DNA from 2 places in the Shewanella sp. FJAT-52076 genome. Region 1 is predicted to be linked to the other one. Evidence: predicted binding sites of a transcription regulator. Region 1 holds the regulator's gene; the other holds the start of a gene.
What was found. The regulator sigma-54, encoded in region 1, starts transcription at its own class of promoters, with help from an activator protein. The targets are predictions, from matches to a motif close to GTTGGCACGNNNNTNGNNT.
Positions count from the first base shown of each region.

Region 2: a site for sigma-54 is predicted at 2,836-2,854, ahead of K0H79_RS03290 (P-II family nitrogen regulator). Genes of this name have one in related genera too.

Region 1 is NZ_CP080415.1:3,627,709-3,632,970, forward strand. It holds gene lptA (lipopolysaccharide transport periplasmic protein LptA) at 1-478, shown strand, start outside; gene lptB (LPS export ABC transporter ATP-binding protein) at 475-1,206, shown strand; gene K0H79_RS16075 (RNA polymerase factor sigma-54) at 1,318-2,799, shown strand; gene hpf (ribosome hibernation promoting factor) at 2,830-3,117, shown strand; gene ptsN (PTS IIA-like nitrogen regulatory protein PtsN) at 3,120-3,563, shown strand; gene rapZ (RNase adapter RapZ) at 3,560-4,411, shown strand; gene K0H79_RS16095 (HPr family phosphocarrier protein) at 4,398-4,673, shown strand; gene mgtE (magnesium transporter) at 4,744-5,262, shown strand, end outside.
Region 2 is NZ_CP080415.1:756,838-762,099, reverse strand. It holds gene K0H79_RS03305 (lipopolysaccharide assembly protein LapB) at 1-569, opposite strand, end outside; gene K0H79_RS03300 (hypothetical protein) at 650-1,000, opposite strand; gene K0H79_RS03295 (ammonium transporter) at 1,192-2,442, opposite strand; gene K0H79_RS03290 (P-II family nitrogen regulator) at 2,454-2,792, opposite strand; gene K0H79_RS03285 (hydrolase) at 3,032-3,571, shown strand; gene nrfA (ammonia-forming nitrite reductase cytochrome c552 subunit) at 3,652-5,055, opposite strand.

The sequences.
Region 1 (5,262 bases):
TTTGAGCCAGGAAGTAAAAATTGCCGCGGCCAACAGTTATGCCGATCTGAAAAACAAGCGCATCGTTTATGAAGGCCCGGTTACCCTGACCCAGGGCAGCCTGGTGCTCAAGGCTGATGAACTGAGCTCGTTCACCGACGAGAAAAGCGGCAGACGTATTCTGCTTGCCAAGGGTAACCCAGCCACCTACAGCCAGCAGGTGGAAGATGGCCGCACCGTGCATGCCAGTGCCACCGAAATCAGCTACAACATCGACAGTCGTGTTATGAGCCTCAAAGGCAATGCCAAGGTCGAGCAGGATGGCAGCCAGGTCAGCGCCGACTCCATCGTTTACGATATCGAAAAGCAGCAGCTCACTTCCCAAAGCAGCGGTAAAAAAGACGACAGGGTTATCACCATCATCAAGCCCGAAAATTACCAGCAGGATCTGCAGGATAAGGGCACTACTGAGCAACCTCAGCAAGAGAAGCAGCAATGACCCAACTGACCCTGAAGGCCAGTAATCTCGCCAAGAGTTACAAAAACCGCCAGGTTGTCAAAAACGTCAGCCTCACCGTAAATACCGGCCAGGTGGTCGGCTTACTGGGCCCCAATGGGGCCGGTAAAACCACCACTTTTTACATGGTGGTAGGCCTGGTACAGAGCGACAAGGGTAGCATACACATCAACGATGATGACTTGACGCTGGATCCCATGCACCTGCGGGCACGCAAAGGCATTGGCTACCTGCCACAAGAAGCCAGCATCTTCCGCAAGCTGTCGGTGCGCGATAACATCATGGCCGTGCTGCAGATGCGCAAAGAGCTGAACGCCGATGAGCGTGAAGAGTCGCTGGAGCAGCTGCTGGAAGAGTTCCACATCACCCACATCCGTGACAATCTTGGCATGTCACTGTCAGGGGGTGAACGTCGCCGGGTCGAGATTGCCCGGGCACTTGCCGCCAACCCCAGATTTATCCTGCTGGATGAGCCCTTCGCCGGGGTCGACCCGATTTCCGTTATCGATATCAAAAAGATTATCGAGCAACTCAAGAATCGTGGCCTCGGAGTGCTTATCACCGACCACAATGTGAGGGAAACCCTCGATGTGTGCGAAAAAGCCTATATCGTCAGCCATGGCGATTTGATTGCCGAAGGCACCCCTGCCGAAATCCTCGACAATCAGCAGGTGCGTGCAGTGTACTTGGGTGAGCAATTCAGGCTATAGTTAATTAACAAAGCCCCCTTCTCATATCCGGATAATCAGGGTGGTAAATCACCGGATAACCTGATAGAAAAGCTTTCTACCTGAATAATTTAGTGAAGGATTCGCAGTACAATGAAAGCGTCGCTCCAGCTAAAACTGGGACAACAACTCACAATGACGCCACAGTTGCAGCAGGCCATTCGTCTGCTTCAACTCTCTTCGCTTGAACTGCAACAGGAAATTCAGCAAGCCCTCGACGCCAACCCCCTGTTGGAGCTGGACGACGAACTGGGCAGCGATCAGTTTGATGCCGACGGCGGCGATAAAGAATTTGACGACCAGTTCAGCCAGGAGTCCGTCTCAAACGACACCAGTGACAGTGCTTCGCTGGAAACTTCAGACGCTATCAGTCAGCAGTCCATGCCGGACGAGCTCCCAATGGATACCACCTGGGATGAAGTCTTTACGGCTGCCCCCGTTTCCGGTCCTGGGATCCGTGGCGAAGATGATATGCCGTTTCAGGGCGAAACCAGTGAAGGTCTGTACGAACATCTCGAGTGGCAAAAAAATCTCACCCCTTTTTCCGATACCGATCTGGCCATTGCCACTGCCATCATAGATGCCATTGATGAAAAGGGTTACTTAACCCAAAGCCTTGAAGAAATTCTCGAGGCCGTGGGCGATGAAGAAGTCGAGCTTGACGAAGTTGAGGCCGTGCTCAAACGCATTCAACACTTCGACCCCATCGGGGTAGCTGCCCGTGATTTGGCAGAGTGCCTGCTCATTCAACTTGGTCAGTTCCCGGCGGATACCCCCCATCTGGACAACGCCAAGCTGCTTATCCGTGACCATTTGGATCTGATTGCCAACCGCGACTTCCGTACCCTGATGCGTAAAACCCGCCTCAAGGAAGAAGAACTCAGGGATGCAATCATCCTCATTCAGGGGCTGAACCCCCGTCCCGGTGAGTCTGTGACCAGCACCAAGGATGAGTATGTCATTCCAGATGTCTCGGTCAGTAAAAAAAATGGCCGCTGGGTTGTAGAGCTTAATCCCGATTGTATGCCTAAACTGAGTGTGAACCAGCAATATGCCGCCATGGCACGCACCAGTCGCAACCAAGCTGACAGCCAGTTTATCCGCGGGCATTTGCAGGAGGCCAAGTGGTTTATCAAGAGCCTGGAGAGCCGCAACGACACCTTGCTGAAAGTCGCCAATTGCATAGTGCAGTTCCAGCAGGGCTTTTTTGAGTATGGTGAAGAGGCCATGAAACCCATGGTGCTCAACGATATCGCCGAAGCGGTAGAGATGCACGAATCCACCATCTCACGGGTCACCACCCAAAAGTTCATGCATACCCCAAGGGGTATCTTTGAACTCAAATATTTTTTCTCCAGCCACGTCGGGACCGAAGATGGCGGAGAATGCTCATCTACTGCCATCCGCGCCTTTATCAAGAAACTGGTGGCGGCAGAAAATCAGAAGAAACCATTGAGCGACAGCAAAATGGCGGAACTTCTGGCAGAACAAGGAATCAACGTTGCTAGACGCACCATCGCCAAATACCGAGAAGCGATGCTGATCCCACCGTCGAACCAACGTAAGAGTTTATAACCCACCCAAGGTCTTTGGAGGAAAGTGTCTATGCAAATCAATCTGACTGGGCATCATATCGAAATCACTGATTCACTGCGTAACTACGTAGAGAGCAAGTTCTCCAAGCTTGAACGCCATTTCGAACAGATCAATAATGTCCACGTTGTTCTCAATGTTCAGAAATTGCAGCAAATCGCAGAAGCCAAGCTTCACCTCAACGGTGGCGAGGTATTCGCCACTTCAGAACATGAAGACATGTACGCCGCCATTGACGCCCTAATTGATAAATTGGACCGTCAGGTTATTAAACACAAAGAGAAACTGACCAAACATTAACGATGGAACTAAGTACCATCCTGGCGCCGGAGTGCACTAGCTGTGCCACTCCGGGCAGCAAGAAAAAGGTGCTGGAGCTGATTAGCGATCTCGCTGCTGCCCAGAATCCCTCCCTCTCGTCTCAAGAGATATTCGAAAGCCTGCTGGCCCGTGAAAAAATGGGCAGCACCGGTATTGGCAATGGTATTGCCATTCCCCATGGCCGCCTTGGCACTATCGATAAGCCTTTAGCTGTGCTTATCAAGTGTGAAGAAGCCATAGGTTATGACGCCATTGATAAGCAGCCGGTGGACATTCTGTTTGCCTTGCTGGTTCCATCGGACCAGTGTCAGCAACATCTCAGCACCCTGGCCGCCATGGCCGAAAAGCTGAATGACAAGCAGATCCTCAAACAGCTGCGCAAGAGCCACGATGAAAAGGAACTTTACCAGGTAATCATCGGATGAAACTCGTTATAGTCTCCGGGCGCTCTGGCTCCGGAAAGTCGGTAGCCCTCAGGGTACTGGAAGACTTGGGCTACTACTGCGTCGATAATTTGCCATTGCAGCTGATTGGGCCCTTGCTTGCCCAGCTCAAGGGCAATAACGACAAGGTCGCCATCAGCATCGATATCCGCAATATGCCGGAGCAGGAAAAGGCCCTCGAAAAAGAGCTGGCAAGGCTCCCGGAAGGCGTAGAGCTCACCAGCTTTTTCCTCAACTCCAGCGACAAGGTGCTGCTGAAACGCTACAGCGAAACCCGCCGTTTGCACCCCCTGTCCCGCAGCAAGGTCTCTTTGCAGGAAGCCATCAAGCTCGAAGGCAAAATGTTGGCCCCTATCTCCAACATGGTCGACCACTTCCTGGACACTTCCAATCTGAATGTCTATGAATTGGCTGATGCTGTCAGGCAGATACTGCTTGGGCGCACCGACAAAGAGCTGGTGATTATCTTTGAATCTTTCGGCTTCAAGCATGGCATGCCCACAGAAGCAGACTTTATGTTTGATGCCCGCTTCTTGCCCAATCCCCATTGGGAGCCGGAGCTGAGGCCCCTCACTGGGCTGGATGAGCCGGTTAAGCTGTTTTTGGAACGTCAGGTACTGGTCAACAAGTACATCTGGCAAATCGAAAACCTGCTGGAAACCTGGTTGCCTCACTTAGAGCGCAATAATCGCAGCTACCTCACCATTGCCATTGGCTGCACCGGTGGCCAACACCGCTCTGTGTATATTGCCGAGCAGCTTGCCAAACGCTTCGCCAACTCTCACCACAAGGTTGAGGCCCGCCACCGGGAACTGAATGCCAAAACTTGAACGTGACGTCACCATAGTCAATAAGCTGGGCCTGCACGCCCGCGCCGCCACCAAACTGGCGGTATTGGCGTCTGAATTCAAGGCCAGCGTGACTCTGGTTCAGGGCGCAAAACAGGCCTCGGCCGCCAGCGTGCTGGGTCTCCTGATGCTCGAATCCGGCATGGGCAAAACCATCCATATTATCGCCGAAGGGGAAGACGCCGAGCAGGCCATGGATGCCGTGTGTAACCTGATCAACGCCCGCTTCGACGAAGACTGCTGACCCGGCTTCGCTTCGTCCATCCCATTAAATTTGCTAATATATCCCCCAATTCATCTCTTGGGGGAAAGCGATGGCTGTCGAACTTCTGGATAACGAGCAAACCGAGCTGCTGCTGAATCAGCTCAATGAAGCCCTGGGCAGCGGTATGTTTGTGCATGTGCGCCAGATGCTGCTGAACATGGCCGCATCCGATATCGCGCTGGTGCTCGAATCCTCCCCTCCCCGTACCCGTCAGGTATTGTGGCAACTTATCGATCCTGAGCTTGCCGGAGAGGTACTCGAAGAGCTCGGCGAAGAGATAAAAGACAAGTTTATCCGCCAGATGAGTCCGGCGCGTTTAGCCCGTGCAGCCGCTGGTCTGGACACAGACGATCTGGCCTACATACTGCGTTCCCTGCCCGACAGCCTCTACAAGCAGGTGCTGCAATCCATGTCGATTCAAGACCGCAGCCGCGCCGAGCAGGCACTCTCCTACCCGGAAGAGACCGCCGGCGGCATCATGAATACCGACACTGTGACCATACGCCCCGACGTGAATGTGGATGTGATACTGCGCTATCTGCGCCAGCTCGGCTCCCTGCCAGAGGCT
Region 2 (5,262 bases), 1.5 Mb from region 1:
TCATAGCCGCGTACGGCGCGCTCGGGGAGAAAGTCTACAAGGATCGGCCCCCGCAAATGCACCACATTCGCTTCCGAGGGCGGCAACAGTCGCAGATTCACATGGCCGTTGACCAGATAAAAATCCCCCTGTCTGTCCCACACCGGCTGTACCAACACATCCTGAAAGTCCACGGTGACACCCAGTGCATCGGCCATGGCTGCCGCCAATACCACCAACGACATGCAATTTCCCGCCCTGTCATAATAGGTATCGGCTGCGATACGGGTATTGTTGTCCTGATAACTGAAACCGCCATCGGCCGCAGCAAGCTGGGAAGAGAGCCATGTGTGGGCCGGTTGATTGTCGCCGCCGGGGATGTTGCGCTGACGTTCGAAGGCGCGCCTTAAGTCCTGCGCTACGCTAGGCGGTAAGGAAAATACCGCTTCGGGAGAGGGCAAGCCACTGACTGGCGAGAAAATTTCATCGTGAAATAAGGTCGTGATACTGGTTTGATGCTCACGCTCGGAAGTGGCGGCACAGGACACCAGCAAAGGAAGTAACAGGCAACAGAGTATTCTTGCAGACATCGGCGCCTCCAAAATCGATTGGCCTCACTTGAGACTACGTCAATTTGGCACGAAAAGCCCACTCAATACGTAACAAAAGTTTAACGCTCTGTTCCCTCGTTTGACTGGCTGGCAGGTTGTCCTTCAGCCTCAGGATTGGGAACGGAAATGTAGAGCTCTCGTCCCTGCCACAAATAAGGTCTGTAGAAGAGACCATTGCAGCTGAAATACCGATAGGGGGATGGCACCAACATACATCCCAGTGGCAGAGACTGCAGTATATCCAGTTGTTGCTGAGCCCGTATGGCCTCCTGCCACTGATGCTCCCGGGCCAGTTGGTCACGAACGGCAAAGGCATCGAAGGCTTCATCACTCTTTCGCACCACCACCTGCCCGGCGGTAGCACCCAAACTCAGCAGCATTGTCAGCACGAGTAACTTTTTTATCCGCATTTCCAACTCTCCCTTCAGCCCCGGCCTCTATTCAGCCCCGGTCTCCTTGCGACCTCAGTCTCCCCTCAACCTCAGCATGGCGTCCCCGGCCTGATATCCAGGCTCAAGTCAGTATCCCTCCCCTGCTTTGCCAAATACAAGCGAAACAAAAACAGCAGGCCTGAGCCTGCTGTTTGTCTGAGTTTTGAAGATTAACTGGCCGTTTTTACCGTCACAAACTCGGGGTAGGCGTCGATACCGCAGTCTGAAGCATCCATACCATTGTATTCTTCTTCCTCGCTGACACGGATCCCCATGGTCACCTTGAGGGCAAACCACACCAGGAAGGAGGCGCCGAAGGTCCAGGCAAAGATGGCACAGATACCAAACAGCTGTCCGCCCAGGGTCGCATCGGCATTGGATGCAGGTACCAACAGCAAACCCAGCACCCCGGCCACGCCGTGCACAGAGATGGCACCCACGGGGTCATCAATCTTGATACGATCAAAGCCCACGATAGAGAACACCACCAGGGCACCAGCCAGCAAACCAATGGCGGCGGCGAACTCCAGTGAAGGTGACAGGGGATCTGCGGTAATGGCCACGAGACCCGCCAGCGCACCGTTCAATATCATAGTTAAATCGGCCTTGCCCCAAATCATTTTGCAGACGATAAGGGCAGAAATGGCACCGAAAGCCGCAGCCGAGTTGGTATTGACGAAGATCTTACCGACAGAGGCGGCGTTGGCGGCATCGGACACCATCAACTGTGAGCCACCGTTAAAGCCGAACCAGCCCATCCACAGGATAAACATACCAAGAGTCGCCATTGGCAGGTTGGAGCCAGGGATAGGGTTAACCTGACCCGATGGACCATATTTACCTTTACGGGCGCCCAGCAAAATCACGCCGGACAGTGCCGCGGCAGCACCGGCCATGTGCACAATACCGCTACCGGCAAAGTCCACGAAACCGGCCGCGCTGACAAAGCCGCCACCCCAGGTCCAGAAGCCTTCGACCGGATAGATTACCGCCGTCATCACCACGGAAAATGCCAGGAAGGCCCAGAGTTTCATGCGTTCAGCCACAGCGCCGGACACAATCGACATGGAGGTTGCCACAAACACCACCTGGAAGAAGAAGTCTGATTCCAGTGAGTGGTCGGCATCGGCGGCCTGGGTACCAATCAGGGTACCGAAGCTTGGCAACCAACCCGCTTCAGGGTTGTCCACATACATGATGTTGTAGCCAACGATCAGGTAGGTGATACAGGCAATTGAATAGAGGCACACGTTTTTGGTGAGGATCTCAGTGGTGTTTTTGGAGCGCACCAGACCCGCTTCCAACATGGCGAAGCCTGCCGCCATCCACATCACCAAGGCCCCGGAGATCAAAAAGTAAAAGGTATCCAGTGCGAATCTGAGTTCGGCCACTGTCAGGCCCAGTTTGCTGATTTCTTCCATCTCGCTTCCCCTTACAGTGCTTCGTCGTCTGTTTCACCGGTCCGAATCCGGACCGCTTGCTCTAAATCGGTGACAAAGATTTTACCGTCACCGATTTTGCCGGTATGGGCCGCTTTTACGATGGCCTCCAACAGCAGCTCGACATTTTCAGCCTTGGTTGCGATATCCAGCTTTATCTTGGGCAGAAAATCCACCTGATATTCGGCACCGCGATACAGCTCGGTGTGCCCCTTCTGACGGCCAAAACCTTTGACCTCGGTTACTGTCATACCTTCGATACCCATGCCGGCGATGGCTTCACGCACATCGTCGAGTTTGAAGGGTTTGATGATTGCACTCACCAGTTTCATTCCGGCCTCCACTGATTGTTGTATGTCTTGCCTGACAAAGACATTTCAAGCATCGCGCCAAAGTTTCAACACAATGTTTTTAATATATTTATTACATTTTACGCACAAATTGAGCGCATAAATTCGCACAAAAAAAGTGCACTTATGCAGACTGCGCACCAATGTGGTGCATTTGACTTTCGGCGTATTGGCAGCGGCATCAAAAAGGGGTTAACTGGGTAAAACCAAGGAGGCGAGACATGCTTAAGCCAAGTGAAACTGTGCTTGTAGTCGTGGATGTTCAGGGCAAACTGGCCCGACTGATGCACAACTCAGAAGCCATGCACCAGCAGCTGATCACCCTGATAAGCGGGGCAAGAATTTTTGATATTCCCATTCTCTGGTTAGAGCAGTTACCGGAAAAGCTGGGGCCCACTTCTGAAGAACTCCGACTTGTGCTCGAAGGCTTCAGCCCAATTCCCAAGGAACATTTCAGTGGCTGGGCCTGTGATGAGTTTCAGCAAGCGCTTAACAACACCGGGCGCAAGCAGGTGCTGCTGTGTGGCATAGAAACCCATATTTGTGTGTATCAAAGCTGCCGTGACATGCTGGACAACGGCTTTGATGTGCATTTGGTGGCCGATGCCATGGGGTCCCGCACCGCCGAGAATAAAGCATTGGGGCTGCAAATGATGGGTGAGGCCGGCGCCAAACTCACCAACGTGGAGTCGCTGCTGTTTGAACTGCAACATCATGCGGTTGGTGACAGTTTCAGGGCATTGCTGAAACTCATCAAATAAATTGCTGCAACACTCAATTCTGCCAAAGAAAAGCCCCCGCAATGCGGGGGCTTTGTGTATGCAGGCTTGGGGTTTGCTGCTTACTTGTAAGTGGCTTCGCGGGCCTTGGCTTCTGCTTCCCACTTGGGCAGCATTTCTTGCTTGAACTTGGCCTTATCGGCGTTCATCTTGTCCATGTCCATACCCAGAGCAGCCTGAGCTTTGGCCTTGGTAGAGATGTCCGGCAGCTCGATTGGCTGCTTCACGCCTTTGGTGGCCAGCAACTGTGCCAGTTGAACGCGGGCATTGGCAGCCTTGTCCACGGCAGTACCCAGTACGCGCAGGGCTTCAGCTGGAGCGTGTGCAGACACACCGTGAGAAGCAATGGCGTAGTCCCAGCGCCACTGAGCGTGACGGATGTTGGTCAGGATAGGCTTCATTTCTTCTTCGGTGGCACCGGCTTTCCAGGCAGCACCGGCTTCGAAGTGAGCAGCAACCAGCTGAGTTTCAGCCTTGGACTTCAGCTCCATCACTTTGGACTTGTTGTCCTTGTAGACGGTCAGCATGTGTTCTTTGTCCTGGCTGTGGCAGGTACCACAGGTTTCTTCGAAACGATCGAATGGGTTGCCCACTTTGTGATCGGTAAACTTCTTACCCTGTTCGTTGGTCACTTTCGGCATGTGACAGTCAACACAGGACACATTGTTTTGACCGTGAGTACCCAGTTTCCAGGTTTCATAACCTGGGTGCTGCGCTTTCAGCATTGGGGTCTTGGACACAGCGTGGGTCCAGTCAGCAAATTGGATGGCGTCATAATAGACTTCCATGTTTTCCACTGTGGTGCCGCCGTCCCATGGGAACTTCACGAAACCTTTGCGATCATCAGACTTTTCGAAGTAGTACTCCACGTGGCACTGGGCGCACACCATGGATTCTTTATCCTGCTTGGAAGCCTTGTCGAATGGGGTACCAATGGCTTCCATGGCGCGGGAAGCAAATGGACGTGACAGGCGCAGTTTTGGGGTGCCTTTTTCGTGACAGTCACCGCAACCAATGGTGTTGGCCACTTCGGCGCCACCTTTGGCCCACTTGCCGGTGAAATAGCCTGATTCGCCCTGCTCTTCAATCAGACGGGGCACGTCAGGGCTCTTACAGCTCCAGCAGGCCATTGGCATTGGGCCATCTTCGGCTGAGGTAGGAGCACCGGTACGCAGGGTGTTGCGCACGTCGGTCAGTGCATACATGTGACCACGGGGGGCGTTGTAGTCTTTGGCAAAACCGTAGCCGGCCCACAAAATCACCAGTGCAGGATCCTGCTCCAGCGCATCTGTGATGGCTTCGCTTTCGGCAGTCGCGTGCCAACTGTTATATTGTTTGCTGAATTTGTCTTTGTATACATCATTGCGTGGCTCGGTTTTATCACTGGCCATCGCACCGGCAGCTACAAAGCTGGCGGCGACCAATGCGCTCAGCGCAAAGGATTTTCCGGTTAGCTTTCTCACCATCTCATCTCCGTGTTAGTTTTTGTGTTTCTGAAATACCCACGACATCTCCAGGGTCAAAAGTAGTCCTGTTAACTCTCCTTTTACATACCTATTAAGTGGTATCGGAGCCAAAGTTTGCACAAGATCAAACTCTGGATGTGTCATTGTTCACACTTTTGCATGAGTACGGGTGTGGTAAAGAAAAAGCTAATGTAGAACATAGGCTTT